One region of the Kitasatospora fiedleri genome, then DNA from elsewhere that is predicted to be linked to it. Evidence: riboswitches for the same ligand, from Rfam matches in the RefSeq annotation. Region 1 holds a riboswitch; each other region holds the start of a gene.

Region 1 (9,889 bases):
GTGATGGCGCGCACCGGCGGGCCCGGCGCCAAGGGAGTCTCGGCGTTCCTGGTCGACCGGGAGGACGCGGGCCTGTCCTTCGGTCCGAACGAGCGGAAGATGGGCTGGAACGCGCAGCCCACCCGGCAGGTCCGGCTGGACGGCGTCCGGTTGCCCGCCGACCGCCTGCTGGGCACCGAGGGCGGTGGATTCCGGATCGCCATGGCCGGGCTCAACGGTGGTCGGCTCGGCATCGCCGCCTGCTCCCTCGGCGGCGCACAGGCCGCACTGGAGCGCTCCCTCATCCACCTCGGCGACCGCGAGGCGTTCGGGGCCCGACTGCTGCACGCCCAGGCGCTCCAGTTCCGCCTCGCCGACATGGCCACCGAACTGGAGGCCGCCCGCGCGCTGCTGCACCGGGCCGCCTCCGCCCTGGACCGGGCCGACCCGCGCGCCCCCGAACTGTGCGCCATGGCCAAGCGCCTGGCCACCGACACCGGATTCGAGGTCGCCGACCGGGCCCTCCAGCTCCACGGCGGCTACGGCTACCTCGCCGACTACGGCATCGAGAAGATCGTCCGTGATCTGAGGGTGCACCAGATTCCTGGAAGGGACCAACGAGATCATGCGCGTCATCGTCGCCCGCGGCCTGATCGGAGTCGCCTGATGGCCGACAACGGCACCGAGGAGGTGCTCGTCCAGCGAGAGGGCCGGACCGGGCTGATCGTCCTCAACCGACCCAAGGCCCTCAACGCCCTCACCCACGCCATGGTGCGCCGGATCGCCGGGGCACTGGACGACTGGGAGCGGGACGACCGGGTCACCACCGTCGTCGTCACCGGCGCCGGCGGTCGCGCCTTCTGCGCCGGCGGCGACATCGTCGCCATCCACCGGGCCGCGACCGGCGGAGACCCGGGCGCGGCCGAGGAGTTCTGGCGCGACGAGTACCGGCTGAACGCCCGGATCGCCCGTTACCCCAAGCCCTACGTCGCCGTCATGAGCGGCATCGTGATGGGCGGCGGCGTCGGCGTCTCCGCCCACGGCAGCGTCCGGATCGTCACCGGGACCACCCGGATCGCCATGCCCGAGACCGGGATCGGCTTCGTCCCGGACGTCGGCGGCACCTACCTGCTGGCCCTCGCCCCCGGGGAACTCGGCACCCACCTGGCCCTCACCGCGGGTTCGGCCGACGCGGGCGACGCGCTGCTGTGCGGGCTGGCCGACCACTACGTGCCCGCCGAACGGCTGCCCGCACTGCTCGACGACCTCGCCGAGCTCTCCGTGCACGACGCCCTCGCCCGGTACGCCGCCCCCGCGCCCCCCGCAGACCTCGGCCGACACCGCGAGTGGATCGACCACTGCTACGCGGCGGGCACGGTGGAGGAGATCCTCCACCGGCTCCGGAACAGCGGCGAAGCGACGGCGCGACAGGCCGCCGACCGCATCACGGCCAACTCGCCGAGCGCGGTGAAGGCCACGCTGACGGCCCTGCGCCGGGCCCGTGCCCTCGGACCGCTGGAGGCCGTCCTCGACCAGGAGTACCGCACCTCCTGCGCGGCTCTCACCACACCCGACCTGGCTGAGGGGATCCGGGCCCAGGTCATCGACAAGGACCGTGCCCCGCGCTGGAACCCGGCCACCCTGGAGGCCGTCACCCCGGCGGCCGCGGCCCGCTACTTCGCCCCGCTCGGCGACCGCGAACTCGGCCTCGCCGCCCACGACCTCCTGGAGCGCTGGTGACCCACGACATCGCCTTCGTCGGGCTCGGCAACATGGGCGGCCCGATGGCCGCCAACCTCGTCGCGGCCGGACACCGGGTGACCGGGTACGACCTCGTCGCACGGCCCGGGACAGGGCCGCCGGCCGCGGGGTGGCGGTCGCGGACTCGGCCGCCGCCGCGGTCGCCGGGGCGGATCTGGTGATCACCATGCTGCCGACCGGGCGACACGTTCTGGACGCCTACCGGGAACTGGCCCCGGCCGCCCGTGACGCGCTGTTCGTGGACTGCTCCACGATCGCGGTCGAGGACGCCAGACAGGCAGCCGACCGTGCCCGGGCCGCCGGGCACCGGGCCGTCGACGCACCGGTCTCCGGCGGCGTGGCCGGTGCGGAGGCGGCGGGCCTGACCTTCATGGTGGGGGCCGACGGTGCCGACTTCGCCGCCGCGGAGCCCGTGCTGGCGGCGATGGGCCGCCGGGTCGTCCACTGCGGTGCTTCCGGTGCCGGGCAGGCCGCCAAGATCTGCAACAACATGATCCTCGGCGTCTCCATGATCGCGGTCAGCGAGGCGTTCGTCCTCGGCGAGCGCCTGGGCCTGAGCCACCAGGCCCTGTTCGACGTCGCCTCCGCAGCCTCCGGGCAGTGCTGGGCACTGACCAGCAACTGCCCGGTGCCCGGCCCCGTCCCCGCCAGCCCCGCCAATCGGGACTACGCGGCGGGATTCGCCGCCGCGCTGATGGCCAAGGACCTCGGGTTGGCCGCCGAGGCGGCCGCCACCGCCGCAGTTCCGGCCGAACTGGGCGGCCGGGCAGCCGAGCTGTACGCGGCCTTCGCCCGGGGCGAGGAGGCGGGGCTGGACTTCTCCGCGATCATCCACACCCTCCGGAAGGACCCCGCATGACGTACGAGACGATCCGGGTCGAACGCAGCGGGCGGGTGGGGCTGATCACCCTCGACCGGCCGAAGGCGCTGAACGCCCTCAACACCCAGCTGATGACCGAAGTCGTCTCCGTGGCAACGGAGTTCGACCGTGACCCGGAGATCGGCTGTCTGGTCGTCACCGGCTCGGAGAAGGCGTTCGCCGCCGGGGCCGACATCAAGGAGATGCAGGCACTCGCCTTCGTCGACGCCTACCTGGGCGACTGGTTCGCGGCCTGGGACCGCTTCGCTGCCCTGCGCACACCGGTGGTCGCCGCGGTGTCCGGGTACGCGCTGGGCGGCGGCTGCGAACTGGCGATGATGTGCGACGTCCTGTTGGCGGCGGACAACGCGAGGTTCGGCCAGCCGGAGATCAAGCTCGGAGTCATCCCCGGCATCGGAGGTTCGCAGCGGCTGACCCGGGCGATCGGCAAGGCCAAGGCGATGGAGCTCTGTCTGACCGGCCGGACGATGGACGCCGAGGAGGCCGAACGGGCCGGCCTGGTCTCCCGGATCGTCCCGGCGGACCGGTTGCAGGCCGAGGCCCTGGCCACCGCCGGGACGATCGCCGCGATGTCCGCCCCGGCGGCGGTCATGCTGAAGGAGAGCGTCAACCGCGCCTTCGAGACGATGCTCGCCGAGGGCGTCCGCTTCGAACGCAGGCTCTTCCACGCGGTCTTCGCCACCGCGGACCAGAAGGAGGGCATGACGGCGTTCGCCGAGAAGCGCGCACCGTCGTTCACCCACCGCTGATCCGCCGACGGGGTCTTGTGGGCTCGCCGCAGAGCCTTCTGCGGCGAGCCCACAAGACCCCGCTCATCTCAGGATGCGGACGATTTGGCGATTCTTCCCACGGCACCTCGGTGTTGGCCGTATTCTGGCCGGTGCAGCTGGTTCGCCCCGTCCGCCAGGCGGGGCGTCGTAAGAGGGAACCCGGTGACGCCTTCAACGGCCAGTCCGGGACTGCCCCGCAGCGGTGAGTGGGAACGACCGCCGTCATACGCACTGGGTCCGGACGGACCTGGGAAGCGACGGCCAGTAGGTGCCCGGGAGTGTCGAACTCCCCGGGTGTGCCCGCGAGTCCGAAGACCTGCCCGCTGTCCGTGCGCGACCGTTCGCGCGCGGTCTTCCGGTGACCTCGTGGGCGGGTCGGCGTGCATACCAGGCGGAGCCGTGTCGGCGTCCGTCCGGTTCGGCATACCTTCGCGTCCTCGTCCCGTCCCGGGCCCCTTGAGGAGACAGACTCGCGAAGGAGAGTCCCTTGACCACGAAGTCCGTAGCCGCGGCAACCGTTCACGGATACCCCCGCCAGGGCGGGAACCGGGAACTGAAGAAGGCGATCGAGGGCTACTGGAAGGGCGCCGTCACCGCGGAAGCCCTGCTGGCCACCGCCGCCGACCTGCGCCGGAGCAACTGGAAGCAGCTCGCCGAGGCGGGCGTCCAGGAAGTCCCCACCGGCGACTTCTCGCTGTACGACCACGTGCTGGACACCACCGTCGCCGTCGGCGCGATCCCGCCCCGGCACCGGGCCGCAGTGGCCGCCGACCCGCTGGCCGGGTACTTCGCGATGGCCCGCGGCACCCAGCAGGTGGCGCCGCTGGAGATGACCAAGTGGTTCGACACCAACTACCACTATCTGGTGCCGGAGTTGGGCCCGGACACGGTGTTCGCCGCGAACTCCGCCAAGGCCGTCGCCGAGTTCGGCGAGGCGCTCGCGCTCGGCCACGCCGCCCGCCCGGTGCTGGTCGGCCCGGTCACCTACCTGCTGCTCGCCAAGCCCGCGCCCGGCGTGGCCGCCGACTTCGAGCCGCTCACCCTGCTGGACCGGCTGCTGCCGGTGTACGCGGAGCTGCTGGCCGACCTGCGGGCGGCCGGCGCCGCCTGGGTGCAGCTCGACGAGCCCGCGCTGGTGCAGGACCGCACCCCGGCCGAACTGAACGCGGCCGCCCGCGCCTACCGGGAGCTGGGCGCGCTCACCGACCGGCCGAAGCTGCTGGTCGCCTCCTACTTCGACCGGCTCGGCGAAGCCCTGCCGGTGCTGGCCAAGGCCCCGATCGACGGGCTCGCGCTGGACTTCACCGGCCCGGCGGCGGGCAACCTGAGCGACCTGGCGGCCGTCGGCGGGCTGCCCGGCAAGCGGCTGGTCGCGGGCGTGGTCGACGGCCGCAACGTGTGGATCAACGACCTGGAGAGGTCCCTGGCGACCCTGGGCACCCTGCTCGGCCTGGCCGACACGGTGGACGTCGCCCCCTCCTGCTCACTGCTGCACGTCCCGCTGGACGCGTCCGCCGAGCGTGACGTCGACCCGCAGATCGGCCGCTGGCTGGCCTTCGCGAAGCAGAAGGCCGCCGAGGTGGCGCTGCTCGCGCGCGGCCTGCGCGAGGGGGCGGTCTCGATCGCCGCGGACCTGGCCGCCAACCGGGCCGACCTCGCCTCCCGCGCCACTTCGCCGATCACCCGCGACCCGGCGGTCCGGGCCCGGGCCGCCGCCGTCACCGACGCCGACGCCCGTCGGGCCCAGCCCTACCCGCAGCGCGCCGAGGCCCAGCGCGCCCGGCTCGGCCTGCCGCTGCTGCCCACCACCACCATCGGCTCCTTCCCGCAGACCACCGAACTGCGGGTGGCCCGTGCCGACCTGACGGCCGGCCGGATCGACACCGCTGCCTACCGCGAGCGGATGGAGACGGAGGTCCGCGAGGTGATCGCGTACCAGGAGAAGGCCGGTCTGGACGTGCTGGTGCACGGCGAGCCCGAGCGCAATGACATGGTGCAGTACTTCGCCGAGCAGCTCACCGGCTACCTGGCCACCCGGCACGGCTGGGTGCAGTCCTACGGCACCCGGTACGTGCGTCCGCCGGTGCTGGCGGGCGACATCTCCCGTCCGCACCCGATGACGGTCGACTGGTACCGCTTCGCGCAGGGCCTCACCGACCGCCCGGTCAAGGGCATGCTGACCGGCCCGGTCACCATGCTGGCCTGGTCGTTCGTCCGCGACGACCAGCCGCTGGCCGACACCGCCCGGCAGGTCGCCCTCGCCCTGCGCGACGAGGTCGCGGACCTGGAGGCGGCGGGCGCTGCCGTGATCCAGGTCGACGAACCCGCGCTGCGCGAGACGCTCCCGCTGCGTGCCGCCGACCGCTCCGCGTACCTGGACTGGGCCACCGAGTCCTTCCGGGTCGCCACCTCCGGGGTCCGCGCCGACACCCAGATCCACACCCACATGTGCTATGCCGAGTTCGGTGCCGTCATGACGGCGATCGACGACCTCGACGCCGATGTGATCTCCCTGGAGGCCACCCGCTCGCACATGGAGGTCGCCGGTGAACTGGCCGAGGCCGGCTATCCGCGCGAGGTCGGCCCGGGCGTGTGGGACATCCACTCCCCGCGCGTCCCCTCCCCCGAGGAGGCGCTGGCACTGCTGCGGGCCGGGCTGGCCGCGATCCCCGCCGAACGCCTCTGGGTCAACCCGGACTGCGGCCTGAAGACCCGCGGCTGGACCGAGACCCGGGCCTCGATCGACAGCCTGGTCACCGCCGCCCGCACCCTGCGGGCAGAACTGGCCGACTGAACCACCGGGAACAGGCAGGAAGGGCGGGTGCGGTCCGTGAGCCGCGCCCGCCCGGACGGTCGGCTCCCCGCCCGGGACCGTCCGGGGCGGGGAGCCGGCCGTCGCAGTGACAGAGGGGGTCGTACATGAGCAGGAGGCCGCTGCCGCGCCGGGTCCGGATCGACGGTGAAGTCCTGGTCGTCATTTCGGAGAAGGAGTACGAGGGACTGCTGGCCACCCGCCGCCAGGTGGGCGCCATCGGAGCCCGGACGCGGGTCCTCCAACAGGCACTCGCGGACGCGCTGGCCCGGCTGGCCCTGGCCGAGGGCGGTGGTGGCGCGCCGGACCGGGAGCCGTCCTGACGGGCGGGGGCGGCCCGGACCGCCCCCGCCCGTCAGGACCGGGACAGACCGAGGTTCTGGTAGATCTCGCTGGTGACGGTGGAGAAGTTCATGGTCATGAAATGCAGGCCGGGAACTCCTTCGGAAAGCAGTCGGCGGCACATGCCGGTGGCGTGTTCGATCCCGATGGAGCGAACCGCCGCGGTGTCGTCCCCGTGTGCTTCCATCCGGGCGGAGAAATCGGCCGGAATGGCCGCTGTGCTGAGCGTGGGAATGCGTCGGAGTGACCGGATGCTGGTCACCGGCATGATTTCCGGAATCACCGGGATATTGCATCCGGCGCCCTGGAGCCGGTCGCGGAAACGGAGGTAGCTGTCCACGTCGAAGAACATCTGGGTGATCGCGTAGTCGGCACCCGCGCGCCACTTCCCGACGAAGTGGCGGATCTCCGCCTGCCAGTCGGGGGAGCGCGGGTGCCGCTCGGGGAAGGCGGCCACCCCGACGCAGAAGTCCCCGGACTCCTTGATCAGGGCCACCAGGTCGGCGGCGTACTCCACCCCCTCGGGGTGCCGGTTCCAGGGGCCCAGCGGGTCGCCGGGCGGGTCGCCGCGCAGGGCCAGGATGTTGCGTACGCCCTGGTCGGCGTAGTGCCCGAGGATGTTGCGCAGCTCGGCCACGCTGTGGCCGACGGCGGTCAGGTGGGCCGCCGGAGTGAGCGTGGTCTCCTGCGCGATGCGGCCGGTGACGCCCACCGTCCGCTCCCGGGTGGAGCCGCCGGCACCGTACGTCACCGAGACGAAGGTCGGTGCCAGCGCCTCCAGCCGACGGATCGCGTTCCACAGCCCGGCCTCCGCCTCGGCGCTGCGCGGCGGCATGAACTCGAACGAGTAGGAACGCTTTCCGGTGGCCAGGAGATCACGGACGGAGACCGCCCGGTCGGTGCGGATGGACGAGGTTCCCAGTGTCATGAAAGCAGGCTATCCGGTGCACGCGGAACTGTCCCCGGCAGTCCACCCTGTGATACGGCTGGATTTCGCCGGGTGAATGCGGAGGTGCGGAATTTCCGAAGGAGGGGAAAGGCGGTCGGACGGGTGGCGGGGCAGGCTGCGGTGATGCCGCACAATGAGGGCATGGAAAGACCTTCGCACGGACTCGCCGGCGTCCCCGACCACCACCGCTGCGCGGTGATGGGAATCCTCAACGTCACACCGGACTCCTTCTCCGACGGGGGCCGCTGGCTGGACCCGGGACGGGCCGTCGCACGCGGACTGGAGCTGGCGGCCCGGGGCGCCGACATCGTGGACGTCGGAGGGGAGTCCACCCGCCCCGGCGCGCGCCGCATCCCCGCCGAGGAGGAACTCGCCCGGGTGCTCCCGGTGGTGCGGGGCCTGGCCCGACAGGGCGTCCCGGTGAGCGTCGACACGATGCGGGCCGAAGTCGCCGAGGCCGCGGTCGACGCGGGGGCCGGTCTCGTCAACGACGTCAGCGGCGGTCTGGCGGACGAGGCGATGGCCAAGACGGTCGCCCGGGCGGGCGTGCCGTTCGTGCTCATGCACTGGCGGGGGCAGTCCCGGCGGATGGACGACCTGGCCGACTACGGGGACGTGGTCGCCGAGGTAGTCGAGGAGGTGCGCCGCCGGATGGACGCGGTGGTCTCGGCCGGCGTCGATCCGGAGCGGATCGTGGTCGATCCCGGGCTCGGCTTCGCCAAGGGGCGCCGGGACGACTGGGCGCTGCTCGCCTCCCTGGACGCCTGGGCCGCGCTCGGCCGCCCCCTCCTGGTCGGGCCCTCCCGCAAGCGCTTCCTCGGCGAGCTGCTGGCCGACCCCGCCACCGGCGAACCCCGCCCGGCCCGGGAGCGGGACGCCGCCACCGCCGCGACGGCCGCCCTGGCCGCCGCGCAGGGCGCCTGGGCGGTGCGGGTGCACGAGGTCGGGGCCGTCGCCGACGCGGTCCGGGTCGAAGCCGCCCTGCGGGCCCACCGGGCGGGGCGTGCGACCGCCCCCTGACGCACCCGAACGAAAGACCATCCGGAGAAAAAGACCATCCGGGAAAGAGGAGAGAGGTACGCCGCACCATGGCACCACCCGTCAGGCGCAAGGTCTTCGCCCACGCGAAGCTGCGGCGGTTGCGCCGCGAGCACGGCATGAACCAGGTCGAGTTGGCGCACGAGCTGGGCCTCTCGACCAGCTACCTCAACCAGATCGAGCACAGCCGGCGGCCCCTGACCGCCGCGGTGCTGCTGCGGATCTCCGAAGTCTTCGGCGTGGAGCCGGAGTTCTTCTCCGAGGCGGAGGAGGAACGGCTCGCCACCGACCTGCGGGCCGCCCTCGCCGACGAGGCGTGCGGCCCCGCGGTCGCGGCGGAGGAGGTGGTGGAGGCGAGCCGGAACCATCCGGACGTCGCCCGGGCGCTGGTCGCGCTGCACCGCCGCTACCGGGAGGCCGTCACCCGGGTCGCCGAACTCGACCACCCGGGGGGTGCCGCCGCGGCGCTGGTGCCCGCCGAACCCCACGACCAGGTGCGGGACTTCTTCTACGCGCACCACAACCACATCGCGGTCCTCGACGCGGAGGCCGAACGCACCGCCGCCGCCCTCGCCGCGGACCCGAGCGGCCGCACGGCCGCGCTGGTGGCCAGGTTCGGCGAACGGCACGGGGTGCGGGTGCTGGACGCCGACCCGGGCGACCGGGCCGAGATGCGCCGGTTCGACCCGGCGAGCGGCACCCTGCGCCTGTCGCCCTGGCTGGCGGACGGCCAGCGGGCCTTCCAACTCGCCACCCAGCTCGCGCTGCTGGAACACCGCCCGCTGCTCGACGCCCTGGTCGCGGCGGCCGAACCGGCCTTCACCTCCGCGCAGGCCGCCGACCTGGCCAGGATCGGTCTCGCCAACTACTTCGCGGGCGCCCTGCTGATGCCGTACTCCGCCTTCCACACGGCCGCGGAGGAGGTGCGCTACGACATCGAACTGCTCCAGGCACGCTTCGGCGTCGGTTTCGAGACGGTCTGCCACCGGCTCTCGACCTTGCAGCGCACCGGCCGACGGGGCGTGCCGTTCTCGTTCCTGCGCGCCGACCGGGCGGGCAACATCTCCAAGCGGCAGTCGGCGACCGACTTCCACTTCTCCCGGCTGGGCGGCACCTGCCCGCTCTGGACCGTCTACGAGGCGTTCTCCGCCCCCGGGCGGATCCTCACCCAGGTCGCCGAGATGCCCGACGGCAAGCGCTACTTCTGGATCGCCCGGACGGTGACCCACGGCGGCCACGGCCACCGGGCGCCCCGCAGCGAGTTCGCCGTCGCCCTCGGCTGCGAACTGCGCCACGCCCACCGTCTGGTGTACTCCGAGGGGATCGCCCTCGACGGGGGGCGGGCCGCGACCCCGATC
Region 2 (9,889 bases), 5.3 Mb from region 1:
AGAACTTCCGGGAGGGCGGCTCTTTTCTTGCCGTGGCGCTCCGTGCTGTCGCGTTCCCCTGTGCGGGGAGGCGGCTATGCGCCGCCGTTGTGCACCGAGAAGGCGCTGCGGCGGGCGGCCCGGGCGACCGCCGGGTCGGGGTGGACCGAGGCGACGGCCGTCAGGACGCTCGCGGCGCGCGGGTGGCCGGACTGGCGGGCCCGGTGGAACAGCCGGACCGGCTCGCCGGCCGACGCGCCCTCGACGTGGCCGACCAGCAGCGCGGTCTCGCCGTGGTCGAGCACGGCGGCGGCGGTGTCCACCCACAGCCAGGCGGCGTCCTCCGCGCCCAGCACGTCGGCCGGGGACACGCCCTCCTCGTCCAGCTGTTCGGCCAGCCAGAGCAGCGCGTAGGGGCGCAGAACGGCCTCCTCGACCGCGCCCCGCACGCCCTGCTCGGCGGTGGAGCCGGCCACCACCCGCAGCGCCTCGAAGGCGAGGCCGCGGACCAGCGCGTCCTCACCGCGGGCGGCCTCCAGCAGCTCGGCGACGGCGCGGTCGGCGGGGCGGGCGGCGACCCAGGCCCGGAACTCGGCGCGGGCCGGGCCGGGGCTGTAGTCGGCGCAGGCGCTGAGCAGCTCGGCGGCGCTCTGCTCGATGTGGCCGGCGGCGGTCTGCGCGACGGTGCAGATCTCCTCCAGCTTGGCCCGGACCGCCCAGTGGCCGAGCGGCGAGAGCTCGGCGGCCTCGTCGCGGCGGCCGAGCGCGCCGACGGCGGCCAGGCCGTCGAGCATCCAGTCGAGCACGGCGGCGACGTCGGCGGGCGAGTGCGGGGTGTCGATCTGCGGCTCGCGGCAGGTGCCGCGGACGGCGGAGACCGCGAACGCGGCGTGCGGGACGGGCGACAGCGGGAAGGTGCCGGAGCTGGGGCCGAGGCGGCGCTCGTCGAGGCCGCGGCGGAGCAGTTCGAGCAGTTCGCTGTCGGCGACCGGGCCGTCCACCAGGTGCAGGAAGGACAGCAGCTGGGGGGCCTGGTCGACGGCCTGCCCGGCCAGCTGGGCGAAGACGCCGCGCAGCGCGGCGGGCGGGACGGGGGCGAGCAGCGTCCAGGCGTCGAACAGCGCGGACCAGCCGCGGACCACCGCCTCGTCGTCGTGCTCCCAGGCGTGCAGCCGCCAGCCGGGGCCGGCGCCGCCGTCGCGGAGTTCGACCAGGCCGACCAGCAGGGCCTGGCCCCAGGCGTTGGCGGCGGCGCCCACGGTCATCGCCAGGGCGCGCCCGGCGGCGCGGGCGTCGTCGGGGAGCAGTTCGCCGCGCTTGTCGACCTCGGAGAGCTCGCCGGCCCAGCGGGCGACGCGGACGGCGTCGGCCAGCATCCGGCGGGCCAGCGGGGCGAGCTCGGAGGGGGCGGGGAAGCCGTCCGGCACGGGCGCCCGGCCGCGCCCCGGCTTCGCGGGGACCCGGCGGCGGGTGGCGGCGGCGGGTGGGGTGCCCTCCGCACGACCGACGGCCGCCGTTCCGGGCAGACGGGTCACCGTCGCACCGGTGCGGTGGGGCGGGTGCGGGGCATCACGGTCGCGCGGGTTCCGAGACGTCACGCCGTGCAGTCTTCCCCTTGTACGGGCCTTCTGTCACATCGACTGCCGCGCTGTCTCGGCCCGATGTCCGAACGGCTCGAACGGTGGGGGACGAGTCGCCGCGAAACGGGAGGAATCACTCCGCTTTTCGACGTGGACATGGCGGATATCGTGACCGCTCCGAGACGGAGACGCGGTGGGCGGCGCTCCGGTTCCCACCCGCGCGGCGGGTTCGCGGGGCGGGGCGGGTTCGCGGCAGCGCGGCGGGTTCGCGGCAGCGCGGCGGGTTCGCGGGGGCGGGGCTCACAGCAGCGGGGTGAGGAAGCGGCGCAGCGCCTCGGTGTACCCGTCCGGGTCGGCGTTCCACAGGGCGGCGTGCTCGGCGTGCGGCACCGGGTGCAGGCTGACCAGGTCGTCGCGGCCCTCGGCCAGGCGCCGGGCGGCGCTCCACGGGGCGACCGGGTCGTCGGGGCTGTGCAGCAGCAGCGCGGGCGAGGCCAGGTCGGCACCGGAGGCGATCCGGGCGAAGTCGGCGAGGTCGACGCCGGTGCGGCCCTGGGCGGCGAGGGTGCCGAGTTCGCCGAGGGCGGGGGACGACCAGCTCCGGGTGGTGCCCCGGCGGACGGTCTCGGACCAGTCCAGCACCGGGGAGTCCAGCACCAGTCCGGCGATCCGGTCGCGCCAGGTGGAGCGGGCCGCGGTGTGCAGGGCGATCGTCGCGCCGACCGACCAGCCGTACAGCACCACCTTGGTGGCGCCCTGGGCGAGCGCGTACCGGACGGCGACGTCGACGTCCTGCCACTCGGTCTCGCCGAAGTGGCCCAGGCCGTCGGGCGGGGCGGGCGTGCCCGCGTCGCCGCGGTAGCTGACGGACAGCGTGGGCAGCCGCAGCGCGTGCAGCAGCGGCAGCACCGGCAGCGCCTGCTCGCGGTCGACGCCCGGGCCGTGCACCAGGACCACCCAGGTGCCGCGGATGCCGGCGGTGCGCCAGGCCGGGAGGTCGCCGAGTTCGCCGGCCACCGCGACCTCCGCGTAGTCCAGGCCGAGGGCGGTGCGCGGGTCGCCGAGCAGCACCCGCGGGGTGACCCGGACCTCGGTGCCCACCGCCAGGGTGCCGCCGTCGGCGCGCTCCAGCCGCCGGACGACCCGGTCGCCGGCGTTGTCCAGCACCTCGCCCACCACGGCGTGGCCGCCCCCGCCCCACTCCAGCGCGTAGTGGCCGGGGCGCAGGGTGTCCGGGGTGGCGGTCAGCACCACCCGCCCGGGCCCCAGCGCGTGCACCTTCACCTTCATCGGCGCGGGCCCGAACGCCCCGCGCGCCGGGTCGGGGCGCACCACCCGGTCCGACACTCTCCGGCCGAGCAGCAGGAAGGCCGCCGCTCCGGTTCCTGCGGCGGCGGCTGCGACGACGGCGGCGGTTCCCCAACGCATGGCGGTCTCCCGGGTCCTGGCGGTCCTGTCCTCCCAGTCCACCTGCCCGCAGGACGGACGGCGAATCGGGGCGGCGCGGCGGGTGACGGGACGGCGCGGTCGTCGCACCCGGGATTGACCGGGCGCGGACGGCCTTCAGGTCCGGCGCTTCGCTGCCGTACGCGGTCCGATGGCGACCGCCCGGTCGGATCGTGGGTGGTCCGGCCGGTGAGGCAGCCGGGATCTGCCGGTCCGTCGGGCAGGAGCGGCAGGGCCGAGGCCCGCGGTGTGCCGGCGCCGGAAGGGCGGCGGCGGGGGCGCGGGAGGATGTCCGTCCCGGGTCACGGGGAGGGGTCCGGCAGGAGCGGGCGCATGAAGGTGCGTTCGTAGCGCAGGACGCAGCCGCTGTCGTCCCTGATGCGGTCCGCTTCGACGAAATCGGGGTCCTTGCCGAACAGGGTCCGGTACTGCTCGTAGGCTGCGAGGCTGGGGAAGCTGAAGAGGGCGAGCGCCTTGTCGCTGGCGCCCTCCGCCGGCAGGAAGTAGCCGTGGTGCGTGCCGCCGTGCCGGTTGACCAACTCCATCCAGCGGCGCCCGAACCTCTCGAAGGCTTCGATCTGCGCCGGATCGATCACGTACTCCACTACGCAGGTCATCATGCGTCGAGGCTGGCGAGTTGGCGCGCGCGGGCCGTCCCCGCTCCCCCGGGACCAGCCGCTCGCACGCGGAGGCCGAGCCGCCGGCCGGTCGGACGCGGGTTCGGGCGCGGTCTCAGGCGCGGTCGTGGAGGGTGACGTGGTAGCCGTCGGGGTCGGCGAAGGTGAAGGTCCGGCCGAAGGGGCCGTCGATCGGCGCGGAGACGATGGTGTGGCCGTCGGCGGCGAGGGCGTCGTGGACGGTCTGGACGTCGGTGGCGTGCAGCCAGATCGCGGTGCCGATGCCGGGCCGGGCGGCGGAGTCGAGGTCGGTGCCGGGGACGAGCTCGCGGAGGGCGAACGCGATCGGCCGGGTCGCGAAGACGACGGCGTGCGGCGGTCCGGCGGGTGAGCGGACGAGGCCGAGGTAGCGCTCGTAGAACGCCTGCGAGGCGGCGAGGTCGCGGGCCTGCAGCGAGAGGAAGTCGGGGCCGGTGGCGGGCATGGCGGTGCTCCTTTCCTTCGTGTCAGATTCCTGACACGCACCAACGTATGTCAGACTACTGACATGAGTCAAAGCGGCCCCGGCCCCGGCATCGACCTGGACAGCTCACTGGGCTACCTGCTGAAGGAGGCGTCGAGCGTCCTGCGCTCGGCCATGGAGGAGGTGCTGCGGCCGCTCGGCATGACGGTGACGCACTACTCCTGCCTCGAACTGCTGGCCCAGCGGCCGGGCCTGTCCAACTCCGAGCTGGCGCGCGGCGCGTTCGTGACCCGGCAGTCGATGAACGTGCTGCTCCAGAACCTGGAGCGGGACGGCTACGTGACCAGGCCCGCGGAGCCCCCGGTCGGGAAGGCCCTGCCCGCCCGGCTCACCCCCCGGGGGCGGCGGAGCCTGGAGCGGGCCAGCGCGGCGGTCCGGTCCGTCGAGGTCAGGATGCTGGCGGGCATGACCGAGGCCGAGCGGTCGGACGCGCTCCGGAGCCTGCGGAGCATGGTCCGCTCGCTGCGCGACGGCCCGGACGGCCCGGACCACCGGGACGGCCGGGAGGGCGGCGCCGGCGCGCCCGCCGCACACCCCTCCTGAGCTGGCACCTTGCCCCGCCGACCCGCCCGGCGGGGCCCGGTCCGGGGTGTGACCAAACCCTCCGCCGGCTCGGTTGACTGCCCCGAAGCGGGCGTGGTGGGATCTTCGGGCCAAACGGAGGCAAGCAGAGGAAGCCGGTGCGAGTCCGGCGCGGTCCCGCCACTGTGACCGGAACACCCCGCGCGGGGTGACCGGAAGTCAGGAGACTCTGGCCCCCGTTCCGTCGATCCGGGGCGCGGACCCTGAGTGAGGACACAACGCCATGGGGGCAGCCCCGTACCTGGTGGGCGCGGCCGCGGGATACCTCGCGGACGCCCGGTTCGGAGATCCCCGGCGCGGCCACCCCGTCGCCCTGTTCGGCACCGCCGCGGCCCGGCTGGAGCGCAGCCTGTGGCACGACCACCGCGGGGCCGGGGCGCTGCACACCGCGCTCGCGGTCGGCGCGGTCGCGGGCGGCGCGGGGCTGGCCGTCCGGGCGGCGCGGCGCTCGCCGCTCGCGGCGGGGGCGCTGGCCGCCGCGGCGGCCTTCACGGTGCTGGGCGGGACGTCGCTGACCCGGGAGGCCCGGACGATCGGGCGCTCGCTGGCGGACGGCGACCTGGCCGGGGCCCGGGAGCGGCTGCCGCACCTGTGCGGGCGCGACCCGTCCGGCCTGGACGAGCGGCAGGTGGCCCGGGCGGTGGTCGAGTCGGTCGCCGAGAACACCGCCGACGCGGTGGTCAACGCCCTGGTGTGGGGCGGCGTGGCGGGCGTGCCGGGGCTGCTGGCCTTCCGGGCCGTCAACACGCTGGACGCGATGGTCGGGCACCGGTCGGCGCGCTACCGCCGCTTCGGCTGGGCCGCGGCCCGGCTGGACGACGTCGCGGGCTGGCCGGGCGCCCGGCTGACCGCGCTGCTCACCGTCGCCGCGTCCGGCGCGCCCGGGCGGACCTGGCGGGTCTGGCGGCGGGACGGCTCCGCGCACCCGAGCCCCAACGCGGGCCAGGCGGAGGCCGCGTTCGCGGGCGCGCTGGGCGTCCGGCTGGGCGGGACGCTGCGCTACGGCGAGCGGGTCGAGCACCGGCCGGTCCTCGGCGCGGAGCTGCCGCCGGTCGGCGCCCCCGACATCGAACGGGCCTGCCGCCTCTCGCGCCGGGTCGGCGCGCTCGCCCTCGCCACGACGCTCGCCGCGCGGGCCGTCCTGGCCGGGCGGCGCGGGTGAACCCGAGCGCGCGGCGCGCGCGGGCGGGGCGACCGGCTCCGGCTCCGGCCCGTTCCGGCGGACCGCCCGCCTCCGTCCGTCGTTTCCCGCGTCCCGTCCGGGCCGCTGCGCCCTCCCCTCTTCCCCTCCGTTGTGAAGGAGTCCTGCCGTGAACGGCGCGCTGCTGGTGGCCGGTACGACCTCGGATGCGGGGAAGAGCGTGGTGACGGCGGGGATCTGCCGGTGGCTGGCCCGGCAGGGGGTGCGGGTGGCGCCGTTCAAGGCGCAGAACATGTCGCTGAACTCCTTCGTGACGGTCGACGGGGCGGAGATCGGGCGGGCGCAGGCGATGCAGGCGCAGGCGGCGGGGGTGGCGCCGGAGGCGGCGATGAACCCGGTGCTGCTGAAGCCGGGGGCCGACGGGCGCAGTCAGGTGGTGCTGCTGGGGCGGGCGGTGGCGGAGGTCGGGGCGCTGGACTACCGGGAGCGCAAGCCCGTCCTGCTGGAGCGGGCGCTGGAGTGCCTGGCGGACCTGCGGTCGCGGTTCGACGTGGTGGTGTGCGAGGGCGCGGGCTCCCCGGCGGAGATCAACCTGCGGGACCGGGACATCGCCAACATGGGGCTGGCCTCGGCGGCCCGGCTGCCGGTGGTGGTGGTCGGGGACATCGACCGCGGCGGGGTGTTCGCGTCGATGTTCGGGACGCTGGCGCTGCTGTCGCCGGACGACCAGTCGCTGGTCGCGGGGTGGCTGGTCAACAAGTTCCGCGGGGACGCCCGGCTGCTGGCGCCGGGCCTGGAGATGCTGCGGCAGCTGACCGGCCGCCCGGTGCTGGGGACGTTCCCGATGCTCCAGGGGCTGTGGCTGGACGCGGAGGACTCGCTGGACCTGGCTTCGGTCGCGGCGCGCCCGGCGGCGGGCGCGCCGGTGGGGGCGCAGGTGCTGCGGGTCGCGGTGGTGCGCTTCCCGCGGCTGTCGAACTTCACGGACGTGGACGCGCTGGCGCAGGAGCCGGGCGTGCTGGTGCGCTGGGCGACCCGCCCGGAGGAGCTGGCCGACGCCGACCTGGTGGTGCTGCCGGGCACCCGGGCCACCGTCGCCGACCTGGCGTGGCTGCGGGCGCAGGGGCTGGCGGAGCCGCTGGCGGCCCGGGTCGCGGCGGGGCTGCCGGTGCTGGGGGTGTGCGGCGGGTACCAGATGCTGGGGCGGGAGATCGTCGACGAGGTGGAGTCGAAGGCCGGTGCGGTGGACGGCCTGGGGCTGCTGCCGACCCGGGTGGTGTTCGGCGCCGAGAAGGTGCTGGCCCGGCCGTCGGGGGTGGCGCTGGGCGAGCGGGTGGAGGGGTACGAGATCCACCACGGCGTGGTGGCGGTGGAGGGCGGCGAGCCGTTCGTCGCGGACGCCGCCGGCCGACCGCTGGACGGCTGCCGCACCGGCGCGGTGTGGGGGACGACCTGGCACGGCGTGCTGGAGAACGACGCGTTCCGGCGGGCGTTCCTGGCCGAGGCGGCCCGCGCCGCCGGGCGGTCCTTCGTCCCGGCGCCGGACACCTGCTTCGCCGCCGCCCGCGAACAACGGCTGGACGCACTGGGCGACTTGGTCGCGGAGCACGCCGACACGGACGCGCTGTGGAAGCTGATCGAGAACGGGGCACCGGCGGGTCTGCCGTTCGTGCCGCCCGGGGCTCCGGCCCCACTGGAGATGGGGAGTGCCAAGTGACCGAGGCCCGTTATCCGTTCACGGCGATCGTGGGCATGGACGACCTGCGGCTGGGGCTGCTGCTGAACGCGGTCTCGCCGGCCGTGGGCGGGGTGCTGGTGCGCGGCGAGAAGGGGACCGCGAAGTCGACGATGGTGCGGGCCCTGGCGGGGCTGCTGCCGTCGATCGACGTGGTGGCGGGCTGCCGGTTCGCCTGCGACCCGGCGGCGGTGGACCCGCAGTGCCCGGACGGGCCGCACCAGGGGGCGGCGGGTGCCGAACGGCCCGCGTTCCTGGTGGAGTTGCCGGTGGGCGTCTCCGAGGATCGAGTGGTCGGCTCGCTGGACCTGGAGCGGGCGCTGGCCGAGGGCGTGAAGGCGTACGAGCCGGGCCTGCTGGCGAAGGCGCACCGCGGGGTGCTGTACATCGACGAGGTGAACCTGCTCCAGGACCACCTGGTGGACCTGCTGCTGGACGCGGCGGCGATGGGCCGCTCGTACGTGGAGCGCGAGGGCGTGTCGGTGCGGCACGCGGCGCGGTTCCTGCTGGTCGGGACGATGAACCCGGAGGAGGGCGAGCTGCGCCCGCAGCTGCTGGACCGGTTCGGCCTGACGGTGGAGGTCGCGGCGACCCGGGACGCGGACGAGCGCGCCGAGGTGGTGCGCCGGCGGCTCGGCTACGACGCCGACCCGACCGGCTTCGCGGCGCGCTGGGCCGACCGGGAGCGGGAACTGGCCGAACGGATCACCGCCGCCCGGGAGTTGCTGCCGCAGGTGGAGCTCTCCGACCTGGCGCTGCGTCAGATCACCGCCGTCTGCGCGGCGTTCGAGGTGGACGGCCTGCGGGCGGACATCGTGATGGCGCGCACGGCGGTGGCGCTGGCCGCCTGGGCGGGCCGCACCGAGGTGCGGGAGGAGGACGTCCGCACCGCCGCCCGGCTGGCGCTGCCGCACCGGCGGCGGCGCAACCCGTTCGACGCGCCCGGGCTGGACGAGGAGCAGTTGGACCGGACGCTGGCCGAGCACCGGCCGGAGGAGCCGGAGGAGCCCCAGGGCCCGCCGGAGGACGACGGCCCGGACGGTGGCCCGGACGGCGGCGGACCGGAGAACGGTGGCGGCCCGGACGGCGGCGACGGCGGCGACGGCGGCGGGCCGGACGGCGGTGGCGGCGCGCCGGAGCCGTCCGGTCCCGACGACCTGCCCGCGCAGGAGGGTCCGACCGAGGCGCCCGCCCCGCCGCGGCAGCGCCCGGGCGGCGGGCGGGAGTCGGCGCCGGTGGCGTCCGAACAGCCCTACCGGACGCGGCTGTTCAAGGTGGACGGGACGGGACGGGGCGCGCAGGGTCGCCGCTCCCCCGCCGAGACGGACGCCGGGCACACCATCCGGGCGCGCCGCCCGCGGGGCCGGCTCTCCCGGCTGCACCTGAGCGCGACGCTGCGCGCGGCGGCGCCGCACCAGGCGGCGCGCGGGCGCAGCGGCCGGGCGCTGGTGCTGCGCCGGGACGACCTGCGCGAGCAGGTCCGCCGGGGGCGGGAGTCGAACCTGGTGCTGTTCGTGGTGGACGCCTCGGGGTCGATGGCGGCCCGGCAGCGGATGACGGCCGTCAAGGGCGCTGTGCTGTCGCTGCTGATGGACGCCTACCAGCGGCGCGACAAGATCGGCATGGTGACCTTCCGGGGCGCGGACGCGGAGCTGGCACTGCCGCCGACCTCCTCGGTGGAGGTGGGCGCGGCCCGGCTGGAGCAGCTGCCGACCGGCGGCCGGACGCCGTTGGAGGCGGGCCTGCTGCGGGCGCACGAGGTGCTGCGGGTGGAGCGGCTGCGCGACCCGGACCGGCGTCCGCTGCTGGTGGTGGTGACCGACGGCCGGGCCACCGGCGGCAAGGACGCGCTGGCGCGGGCCCGCCGGGCGGCCGGGCTGCTGGCCGCGCAGGGCGTGGCCGCGGTGGTGCTGGACTGCGAGTCCGGCCCCGTCCGGCTGGGCCTGGCACGCGAGTTGGCGGCGCACCTGAACGGTGACGCGGTGAGCCTGGAGGAACTGCGGGCCGAGGGCGTGGCCTCGCTGGTGCGGGAGACCCGGACGACCATGACGACGATGCGAAAGGCGGCGTGAGCGACATGCCCAAGGGAGTGGCGGAGAACGTCCCGGACGACGGGCTGACCACCCGGCAGCGGCGGACGCTGCCGATCACGGCGGTGCACACCGGGCCGGGCAAGGGGAAGTCCACGGCGGCGTTCGGGATGGCGCTGCGGGCCTGGAACCAGGGCTGGCCGGTCGGGGTGTTCCAGTTCGTGAAGTCGGCCAAGTGGAAGGTCGGCGAGGAGAA
Region 3 (9,889 bases), 4.5 Mb from region 1:
GGTCGCCGACCAGGGCGAAGTCGTAGACCGGCAGGCCGCTCTCGCTCCGGTCCAGGCCGAACACCTCGCAGGCCACCCCCAGTTCGAAGGGGTGGACCTCCTCCAGCACCACGACGGCGACGTTCTCCAGCTTCCGCATCCGGCCAGCATGGCAGTGGCAGGATTTCGTGGCAATGGTGCGTTCCTGCCACTCGTCCGGCCCCGGCCGGGCGCGGACAGTGGAGGCATGACCACCGCACTCGCCCTGCTGGGCCTCCTCGGCAGTTTCGGACTCCTCGGCGTCCTGGTCGGCCGCGACCTGGACCGCAACGGCCGGCACGGCCGCGACGACGTGCACCGGCCGGGCGGCTACCCGTTCGACCCGGACCTGGCCGACCCGCGCCGGCGGCCGTCCGGCACACTGTCCGGATGCGCTCCCCGACCGTCCGCCGCGCCCTCGACCGCGACCTCGCCGGAGCCGGGGAGGTCAGCGTCGAAGCCTTCGTCGGCGACGGCCACACCCGCCCCGACTCCCCGTACGCCGAACTCCTCCGCGACGCCGCCCGCCGCAACCGGGAGGCCGAGCTCCTGGTCGCCGTCGACGACGGCGGGGCGGTGCTCGGCTGCGTGACCTTCGCGCCCGGCGGCACCGCGTGGGCGGACGTCGCGCACCCCGACGAGGGCGAGATCCGGATGCTCGCGGTCGGCGCGGCGGCCCGCGGGCGCGGCGTCGGCCGGGCCCTGGTGCGGGCCTCGATCGCGCGCAGCCGGGAACTGCGACTGGCCGGGATGGCGTTCTCCACCCGGCCGACGATGACCGCCGCGCACCGGATCTACGACGCCCTGGGCTTCGTCCGCAGCCCCGCGCGGGACTGGTCGGCGGCGCCCGGCACGGACCTGTGGGTCTACACGACGCGGTTCTGAGGGCGGGCCCCGAGCCGGGCCCCGAAGCCGTCCGCAGGCCGTCCGCGGGCGGGTTCACGAGCGGGCCCACGGGCAGTCAGTGGGCGGTTCGCGGACGGTTCGTGGGCGGTCGGCGGACGGTTCGTGGGCGGCCGGCGGACGGTTCGCGGACGGTTTCGTTGTCTACGCGCGGCACCGCCGACGCGACACGCGCTACTACATCTGGTGCTTCCAGTTCCAGCCACCACAACATGTATGCTCACTCTCGCTGTCGACGCAGGGGAATCCGGTGCGAATCCGGGACTGCCCCGCAACGGTGAGCGGGTTGCTGCGACGCCCGCGCAGTCCGAGGACCTGCCGACGGTGTGCGACACGGCATCCCCGCAGACGCCATGCAGCACAGCTTTTCCGTCCGGTCTCGCGGGCGGACCGGGGGTGGTCTTCGCGCGCCGGAACGCGTTCTCGTTCCTTCGTGCCGCCCTCCCCTGGCCGCGTGCGGTGCCGGACGACCCGAGCCACGTCCGCCGCCACAGGAGAGAGTGCGCCTTGACCGTCGCCGCCTCAGTCACCCTGCCGTCCCAGGTATCCGCCGACGCCTTCACCGATCCCGGTGCGGCGCTGCTCCGGCTGCTCACCGACCGCAGCACCGACCTCCCCCAGGTGGACCCCGGCCACGTCGCCGCCGCCGCGCTGCGCGGCCGCCACGCCGGCTCGGACTTCGCCGAGCTGCGCGGGCTGGCCGTGGAGGCCGCCGCGTCGATGATCGCCGAGGACCCGCAGTACTCGAAGCTGGCCGCCCGCCTGCTGGCGCTGGAGATCCGCGACGAGGCCGCCACCCAGGGCGTCACCTCGTTCTCCTCCTCGGTGGCCGCGGGCCACGCCGAGGGCCTGATCGGCGATGCCACCGCCGCGTTCGTGGCCGAGCACGCCGGCCTGTTCGACTCGCTGATCGACGAGGCGGGCGACGACCGCTTCGAGTACTTCGGCCTGCGCACCGTGCAGTCCCGCTACCTGCTGCGCCACCCGATCACCCGCAAGGTGGTCGAGACCCCGCAGCACTTCCTGCTGCGGGTGGCGGCGGGCCTGGCGGTCGGCACCACCGAGGAGTCGGTGCGCGAGGTCGCCGAGCTGTACACCCTGATGAGCCGGCTGGAGTACCTGACCAGCTCGCCGACGCTGTTCAACTCCGGCACCCGGCACCCGCAGATGTCCTCCTGCTACCTGCTGGACTCGCCGCTGGACAACCTGGACTCGATCTACAACCGGTACGCGCAGATCGCCCGGCTCTCCAAGCACGCCGGCGGCATCGGCCTGTCCTACTCGCGCATCCGCTCCCGCGGCTCGCTGATCCGCGGCACCAACGGCCAGTCGAACGGCATCGTGCCGTTCCTGCGCACCCTGGACTCCTCCGTGGCGGCGGTCAACCAGGGCGGCCGGCGCAAGGGCGCGGCCTGCGTGTACCTGGAGACCTGGCACGCCGACATCGAGGAGTTCCTGGAACTCCGCGACAACACCGGCGAGGAGGCCCGGCGCACCCACAACCTGAACCTGGCGCACTGGATTCCGGACGAGTTCATGCGCCGGGTCAACGCCAACGCCCACTGGTCGCTGTTCTCCCCGGCCGACGTACCGGAGCTGGTCGACCTGTGGGGCGCCGAGTTCGACGAGGCGTACGTCAAGGCCGAGCTGGCCGGCAAGGCCGTGCGCACCATCCCCGCGCAGACCCTGTACGCCCGGATGATGCGCACCCTGGCGCAGACCGGCAACGGCTGGATGACCTTCAAGGACGCCTCCAACCGGGCCGCCAACCAGACCGCGCTGCCCGGCCGCACGGTGCACTCCTCGAACCTGTGCACCGAGATCCTGGAGGTCACCGACGACTCCGAGACCGCGGTCTGCAACCTCGGCTCGGTCAACCTGGGCGCGCACGTCGCCCCCGGCGCCACCGCCGCCGACCTGCTGAACGCGATGGACTGGGACCGGCTGGACGCCACCGTCCGCACCGCGGTGACCTTCCTCGACCGCGTGATCGACATCAACTTCTACCCGACCACCGAGGCCGGCACCTCCAACTCCCGCTGGCGGCCGGTCGGCCTGGGCGTGATGGGCCTGCAGGACGTCTTCTTCCAGCTGCGGATCGACTTCGACTCCGCCGAGGCGAAGACCCTCTCCACCCTGATCTCCGAGCGCATCATGCTCACCGCGTACGAGCGCTCCGCCGACCTGGCCGAGAAGTTCGGCCGCCACGAGGCGTACGGCGAGACCCGGGCCGCCCGCGGCCAGCTGCACGTCGACCACTTCGGCTCGGCGAACCCGCGGTGGACCGAGCGCTGGGAGGCGCTGCGCGCCCGGATCGCCGAGGTCGGCCTGCGCAACTCGCTGCTGCTGGCGATCGCCCCGACCGCGACCATCGCGTCCATCGCCGGCGTGTACGAGTGCATCGAGCCGCAGGTCTCCAACCTGTTCAAGCGCGAGACGCTGTCCGGCGAGTTCCTCCAGGTCAACCCGTACCTGGTGCGCGAGCTCAAGGAGCTGGGCGTCTGGGACCAGCAGACCCGGGACGCGCTGCGCGACGCCAACGGCTCCATCCAGGAGTTCAACTGGCTGCCGCAGGAGGTCCGTTCGCTGTACCGCACGGCGTGGGAGCTGCCGCAGCGCGCGCTGATCGACCTGGCCGCCGCCCGCCAGCCGTACATCGACCAGAGCCAGTCGCTGAACCTGTTCATGGCCGCGCCGACCATCGGCAAGCTCTCCTCGATGTACTCCTACGCCTGGAAGGTCGGTCTGAAGACCACCTACTACCTGCGCTCGCGCCCGGCGACCCGGATCGCCCAGGCCGCGTCCGGCGCCACCCGCACCGCCGCCCCCGTGCCGGTGCAGACCCCCACCCTCTCCCAGGCCGAGCAGGACGCCATCGCCTGCTCGCTGGAGAACCCCGAGTCCTGCGAGGCCTGCCAGTGAGCACCGAAGACCAGAAGAAGATGCTGCTCGACCCGGGCTTCGAGCTGACGCTGCGTCCGATGCGCTACCCGTCGTTCTACGACCGGTACCGGGACGCGATCAAGAACACCTGGACCGTGGAGGAGGTGGACCTGCACTCCGACGTCGCCGACCTCGCCAAGCTCTCCGAGGGCGAGCGGCACATGATCGGCCGGCTGGTCGCGTTCTTCGCCACCGGCGACTCGATCGTCGCCAACAACGTGGTGCTGAGCCTCTACAAGCACATCAACTCCCCCGAGGCCCGGCTCTACCTGTCGCGGCAGCTGTTCGAGGAGGCCGTGCACGTCCAGTTCTACCTGACGCTGCTCGACACCTACCTGCCCGACCCGGAGGACCGCAACGCCGCCTTCGCCGCGGTGGAGAACATCCCCTCCATCGCGCAGAAGGCCCAGTTCTGCTTCACGTACATGAACGCGGTCGACCACCTCGACTCGCTGCAGAGCAAGGAGGACCGCCGGGCCTTCCTGCTCAACCTGATCTGCTTCGCGGCCTGCGTCGAGGGCCTGTTCTTCTACGGCGCGTTCGCCTACGTGTACTGGTTCCGCAGCCGCGGCCTGCTGCACGGCCTGGCCACCGGCACCAACTGGGTCTTCCGCGACGAGTCGATGCACATGGACTTCGCGTTCTCGGTGGTCGACACCGTGCGCGAGGAGGAGCCCGACCTCTTCGACGACAAGATGGCGCAGCAGGTCACCGAGATGCTGGAGGAGGCCGTCGAGGCCGAGCTCCAGTTCGCCCGCGACCTGTGCGGCGAGGGCCTGCCCGGCATGAACACCGAGTCGATGCGCGAGTACCTCCAGGCCGTCGCCGACCAGCGCCTGGCCCGCCTCGGCCTGCCGATCCGCTACGGCTCCACCAACCCGTTCGGCTTCATGGAGCTCCAGAACGTCCAGGAGCTCACCAACTTCTTCGAACGCCGGGTCTCCGCCTACCAGGTGGCCGTCGAGGGCTCGGTCTCCTTCGACGACGACTTCTAGGCCGCCCCGCCACCGACGACGAGGGCCGCACCCCGGCGGGGTGCGGCCCTCCGCGCGTGCCCGCCGCGGCGTCAGTCGTTCGGGACGGTGGCGTACTTGGGGGTGCCCTCGGCCATCTGCCGCAGCGCGTCCTTGCGGTCGCGCTTGGAGAGGCGGTCGATGTACAGGTAGCCGTACAGGTGGTCGGTCTCGTGCTGGAGGCAGCGGGCGAAGAAGCCGGTGCCCTCGACCCGGACCGGGTTGCCGTCCTTGTCCTGGCCGGTGACGGCCGCGTGGTCGGGGCGGGCCAGCTCCTGGTAGGCGGTGGGGACGGACAGGCAGCCCTCCTGGCCGTCGTCCAGCACCCGGCGGCCGGCCGGCAGCTCCTCCAGGACCGGGTTGACCACGTGGCCGACGTGCCGGACGCCCTCGTCGTCGGGGCAGTCGTAGACGAAGACCTTCAGGTCGACGCCGATCTGGTTGGCGGCCAGGCCGACGCCCTCCGCCGCGTACATGGACTGGAACATGTCGTCGATCAGCGCGGAGAGTTCGCCGTCGAAGGCGGTGACGGTCCTGACCTCGCGGTGCAGCACCGGGTTGCCGACCACGGTGATCGGACGGGCGGTGCCCTTCGTCAGGTCGGGCTCCTCGCCCACCACCCGCTGGGGCTCGGTGTCCTCGTGCGCGTGGTCGTGTCCGTGCTCGTGCTCGTGGTCGTGGTGCTCGGCCATCGCTCGGTTCCGCTTTCGTCCGCATCCGCCTGGTGTACCGGTCCAGGGTACGGGGCGCGGTCCGGGGCGGGGTCACCTCCCGGCCCCTCGGGACGCGGCGGGGTCAGCAGACCTCTTCGAGGTCCCGGTAGGCGCGGGTGACGGGGGAGGCGGCGGCCCAGCGCTCCAGCAGGGAGCGGACCAGGCCGGCGGGCGCGGCGATCCCGCACTCGCGCTCGACCTGCCAGGGGCCGCCGGCCGCGCCCTGGCTGAGGTGGCTGAGGTGGCCGGGGTGCAGCGGGTCGCCGTCGTCGTGCGGGTCGTGGTGGGCGGTGTGGCCGTCGTCGATGGCCATCCGGGACTCCGAGCAGGTGCGGCACAGCAGCCGCACCGAGGAGGTCCAGTCCTCGGCGGCGTACCCGGCGTCGGCCACCGTCTTCTCCAGCGCGTCCCGGTCGGCGGCGGTGGCGGCCTGGAGCAGCACCACCCAGGTCGGCACCGGGGACGGCGCCCACAGCTCGATCTCGTCGAAGACCGGGTAGGCGACGCCGTCGGCGACCCGCTCGCCGTGCGGGGCGCCGTCGTGCAGCACCACCTCGCCCCAGCGGCGGCCGGAGGACGGCAGCGGGATGGACAGCACCTCGATCCGGGCCGGGTCCAGCCGCCGGCCCCACACCACCTCGGACTCGCCGTCCGGGGACAGCCGCACCGGGGTGGTGCCCAGGTCCAGCTCGATCGGCCCGTCCAGGGCGGGCCCGCCGGGCAGCCGCAGCCCGTACGCCTGCCAGGCCCGGCGGGCCAGCGGCCAGTCCTGCAGGGCGGTGGCGGTGATGCCGAGGTTCCACCAGTCCGGGGCGCCGTGCTGGCGGTCGAGCAGGGCGACGGCGCGCAGGCCGGCCGAGCGGGCCTGCTCCCAGTCCCGGCGGAACTTGTGCAGCAGGGCCAGGTTGAACCAGGAGTCCGACAGCCACGGCTCCAGGTCCGCCGCCATCACCAGCAGCGCCCCGGCGTCCTCGTAGCGGCCGTCGCCGATCAGGGTGAACGCACGGTCGGTGGTCTGCCGCCAGGTCGCCGACGGACGGTGCCGTGCGCGGTGGAAGATCCTCACGTTGGTCCCTTGCCGTCGGTCGTCACCGGGTCGCCCCGCCTCCGGGTCTTCCCGCCACGACCGCATCCAACCACGCCCGCACCCGGCCGCGCGCCCCGCGCGGCCATTCAGGCCGCCGGGCGGCAGCGGCGGTCCGGACCGCGGGCGGCGCGGTGGCCGCGGCGGCCGAGCCGGGCCAGCGCGTCCAGCACCACCGGGTCGTAGCCGGGCCCGGCTTCCAGCCGCAGGTGCTCCAGCGGGTCGAGCAGGCCGCCGCGGGGGCGGTCGGCGGCGGCGGTGCGCAGGTCGTCGTGGGCGTTGGCGACCCGGATGATCCGGGAGGCCAGCGGCAGGGTGGGGTCGTGCCGGCCGTCGGCCAGGCGGCACGGGTCGGCCAGCCGGGCGACCTGCTGCCACACCTGCCGGGGCACTCCGGTGCGCTGGATCACCTCGCTGCCGAGCCGGGCGATGCGCTGCTGCTCGCCGTCGGGCAGCAGCGCGGTGGCCCCGCCCGGGACGGGTTCGACCAGCGACAGCTGCCCGATGTCGTGCATCAGCGCGGCGTACTCCAGCAGCGTCAGCTCCCGGCTGCCGAGCCCGAGTTCGCGCCCCAGCGCGCACGCCGTGTCGGCGACCCGGCGGGCGTGCCCCGGGGTGGTGTACCCGGCGATCTCGGTGGCCCGGGCCAGCGTCTCGATGGTCTGCCCGGTGGTGGCCCGCACCGCGACGGCCCGCCGGAACGAGGTCTGGGCGAGGATCAGCGGCAGGCAGAACACCGGCAGCGCCCACAGCCCGGCCTCCCCGGCGAGCAGGCTCAGCAGCAGCCCGGTGGCGACCTGCGCGGAGCCGATGCCGAGCAGCGCGTGCAGCTGGTCCTCCAGCGCGGCGGCGTACCGCAGCCCGGTGCGGGCGGCCTGCTGGGCGGCGGCCAGCACCGCGTCGCCGAGCGCGGCCAGCGCGGCCACGCCCGCCAGCAGCGCCCCGTACGCGGGGCCGGGCAGCCGGTCGGTGAGGCCGGTGTTGTACAGCGGCTGGAACAGCAGCGCGGCGAACGCGACGGTGACCAGCCGGCGGGCGGCGGCGTCCAGCCCGGCGGGCGGGGTGCGCGGCCGGTGCCGGGCGGCGGCCAGCACGGCCTGCCCGCCGAGCTGGGCGCCAAGCCCAAGCAGGGTGCCGGCCGCGGTGACGCCCGCGACCTGGAGCACCCCGTGCGTGGTGGGCAGCCCGTGCAGCGGCCCGAGCAGCGCGTACGCCAGGGCGACGGCGGTGGCGACGGGCGCGGGTTCGCGGTCGCCGGGCAGGGCGGGCCCGGCGCACTGGCCGAGGCCGATCAGCACCGCGAAGGCCAGCGCGACCCGGCCCTGGGCGACGCCGTCGGCCAGCGCGTGCAGCACGGCGGCGGCGGCGAGCGCGGCGGAGGCGGCGAGCAGCAGGTCGGCCGGGGCCGGGCGGCGGGTGGTCACGCCGCTCCCCCGGTCGGCAGGCCGGTGCCGGACTGCTGCGGCAGCCGGGCCGGCTCGGGCACGCCGAGCGGGATGTCCGGCACCTCGCCGTCCCAGCCGCCGGGCGGTGGCGGTTCGGGCTGCCAGCCGTGCTCGGCGACGGCCTCGACCAGCGCCGAGACCATCATCGGGTCGAACTGGCTGCCGGCGCACCGCTCCAGTTCGGCGACCGCCTCCGGGACGGGACGGCCGCGCCGGTAGGAGCGGGTGGAGGTCATCGAGTCGAAGGCGTCGGCGACCGAGATGATCCGGGCGAACTCGGGAATCCGGTCCCCGGTCAGCCCGTGCGGGTAGCCGCGGCCGTCCATCCGCTCGTGGTGGTGCAGGATGCCGTCGCGGCCCTCGCCGAGGAAGTCCAGCTGCCGCACCAGCTCGTGCCCGAACACCGGGTGCACCTCGACGGCGCGCCGCTCGGCGTCGGTCAGCGGCCCGTTGCGGCGCAGCAGCTCGGTGGCGACGGCGAGCTTGCCGACGTCGTGCAGCGTCCCGGCGAAGTGCAGGGTGCGCACCCGGTCCTCGGCCAGGCCGAGCTGGCGGGCGATCAGCACCGAGGCCCGGCCGACCCGTTCGCTGTGGCCGCGGGTGTAGGAGTCCTTGATCTCCACGGCCTGCACCAGGGCCTGCACGGTGGCCCGGTGCGCGGCCCGCTCGCGGTGGCCCTGCGCGGACAGCCAGGCGGTGATGGTCAGCGGCAGCAGCCCGAGCACCGCGGCGAACGCCCCGTACGGGCCCTGCCAGAGCACCGCGATCATCAGCCCGCCCGCGCCGTGCAGCAGCGCGGCGGGGGCGGCCCGGCGCAGCGCGCGGGCCGCGCCGGGGCTGGCCGAGCCGCAGGTCAGCCGGACCATGCCGGTCACCAGCACGCCGTTGACCAGGCAGAACGTCAGGATTGCGGCCAGCGCGCCGAGCGCGGCCCCGGGGAAGCGGGTGCCGAGCAGCAGCCGGGCCCCGCCGAGCAGCCGGAACACCTCGGCGGCGGCAGCGGCGGCCAGGGCCAGCTGGGCGGCGTTCCACACCCGGCGCAGGGCGCGCGGCGGGACGGCGGGCCCGAGCAGCGCCCCGGGCAGGGCGACCAGGGCGGCGGCAGCGGGCGGCAGCATCAGCACGCCCGCGAACAGCACCGGGAAGAAGCCGCTGCCCCGCGGGTCGGCCGGGGCCTCGTCGGCGGGGCGGCCGCGCAGTCGGCGCCAGAGCCGGGCGCACGGGGTGCGGGCGCCCTGCGCCAGCGACTCCAGGCACATGTGCAGCAGGGCGAGCAGGCCGATCCGGGGCCAGTCCAGCCCGGGGCCGACGGTGGCCAGCGGCAGCAGCACCGCGGACGCGGCCACCAGGACGGCGGCCAGGTAGCCCGCGGCCGGCCCCGGCAGGGCGGCGGCGCTCCGCTGGCGTTCGCTTCCGCTGGCGATCTCGGCCTCCCCCGCCCGTACCGGGCCCTCCGACGTGAGGACTCGTCAGAGAATAGGGCCCGCCCGCGCGGACGTGGCGCACGATCGCGCATCGCCGCAGCCGGAGCAGCGTCGGCTCACCCGATCGAGTGAGCGCTACTCGGCGGTCGCCACCGCCGAGCCGTGCCCGGCCGTCCCGTCGACCGTCACCTCGACGCTCACCGAGGACACCTCGATCACCGAGGTGTCCACCTCTCCCGAGCGCTGGGTGCGGATCGAGTCGATCCGGGCCAGCACCTTGGCCCGCAGGTCGGTCGGGGTGTCGTCGCACCCGCAGGAGCGCTTGATCAGCGCCTTGATCGCCTGC

What was found. Region 1 has a riboswitch for cobalamin ahead of metE (5-methyltetrahydropteroyltriglutamate--homocysteine S-methyltransferase). Riboswitches for the same ligand answer to the same signal wherever they lie in the genome.
Region 2: it holds a riboswitch for cobalamin, as region 1 does, so the genes downstream of both, QMQ26_RS25965 (cobalamin biosynthesis protein) here and metE (5-methyltetrahydropteroyltriglutamate--homocysteine S-methyltransferase) in region 1, are expected to answer to the same signal.
Region 3: it holds a riboswitch for cobalamin, as region 1 does, so the genes downstream of both, QMQ26_RS22610 (ribonucleoside-diphosphate reductase subunit alpha) here and metE (5-methyltetrahydropteroyltriglutamate--homocysteine S-methyltransferase) in region 1, are expected to answer to the same signal.

What each region holds. Positions count from the first base shown of each region.
Region 1 covers NZ_OX419519.1:414,934-424,822, reverse strand. Annotated here, with positions in the region: partial or broken gene QMQ26_RS02305 (acyl-CoA dehydrogenase family protein) at 1-646, shown strand, start outside; gene QMQ26_RS02300 (enoyl-CoA hydratase/isomerase family protein) at 646-1,719, shown strand; partial or broken gene mmsB (3-hydroxyisobutyrate dehydrogenase) at 1,716-2,599, shown strand; gene QMQ26_RS02290 (enoyl-CoA hydratase) at 2,596-3,369, shown strand; cobalamin riboswitch at 3,491-3,728, shown strand; gene metE (5-methyltetrahydropteroyltriglutamate--homocysteine S-methyltransferase) at 3,878-6,184, shown strand; gene QMQ26_RS02280 (hypothetical protein) at 6,310-6,525, shown strand; gene metF (methylenetetrahydrofolate reductase [NAD(P)H]) at 6,558-7,472, opposite strand; gene folP (dihydropteroate synthase) at 7,635-8,513, shown strand; gene QMQ26_RS02265 (short-chain fatty acyl-CoA regulator family protein) at 8,582-9,889, shown strand, end outside.
Region 2 covers NZ_OX419519.1:5,698,793-5,708,681, reverse strand. Annotated here, with positions in the region: gene QMQ26_RS25990 (hypothetical protein) at 75-1,514, opposite strand; gene QMQ26_RS25985 (alpha/beta hydrolase family protein) at 1,860-2,987, opposite strand; gene QMQ26_RS25980 (NIPSNAP family protein) at 3,308-3,625, opposite strand; gene QMQ26_RS25975 (VOC family protein) at 3,738-4,106, opposite strand; gene QMQ26_RS25970 (MarR family winged helix-turn-helix transcriptional regulator) at 4,170-4,688, shown strand; cobalamin riboswitch at 4,790-4,919, shown strand; gene QMQ26_RS25965 (cobalamin biosynthesis protein) at 4,951-5,889, shown strand; gene QMQ26_RS25960 (cobyric acid synthase) at 6,038-7,585, shown strand; gene QMQ26_RS25955 (putative cobaltochelatase) at 7,621-9,675, shown strand; gene cobO (cob(I)yrinic acid a,c-diamide adenosyltransferase) at 9,681-9,889, shown strand, end outside.
Region 3 covers NZ_OX419519.1:4,887,211-4,897,099, reverse strand. Annotated here, with positions in the region: gene QMQ26_RS22620 (helix-turn-helix domain-containing protein) at 1-139, opposite strand, end outside; gene QMQ26_RS22615 (GNAT family N-acetyltransferase) at 409-903, shown strand; cobalamin riboswitch at 1,132-1,258, shown strand; gene QMQ26_RS22610 (ribonucleoside-diphosphate reductase subunit alpha) at 1,429-3,843, shown strand; gene QMQ26_RS22605 (ribonucleotide-diphosphate reductase subunit beta) at 3,864-4,859, shown strand; gene def (peptide deformylase) at 4,931-5,569, opposite strand; gene QMQ26_RS22595 (tetratricopeptide repeat protein) at 5,673-6,656, opposite strand; gene QMQ26_RS22590 (HD-GYP domain-containing protein) at 6,764-8,098, opposite strand; gene QMQ26_RS22585 (HD-GYP domain-containing protein) at 8,095-9,465, opposite strand; gene rsrA (mycothiol system anti-sigma-R factor) at 9,679-9,889, opposite strand, start outside.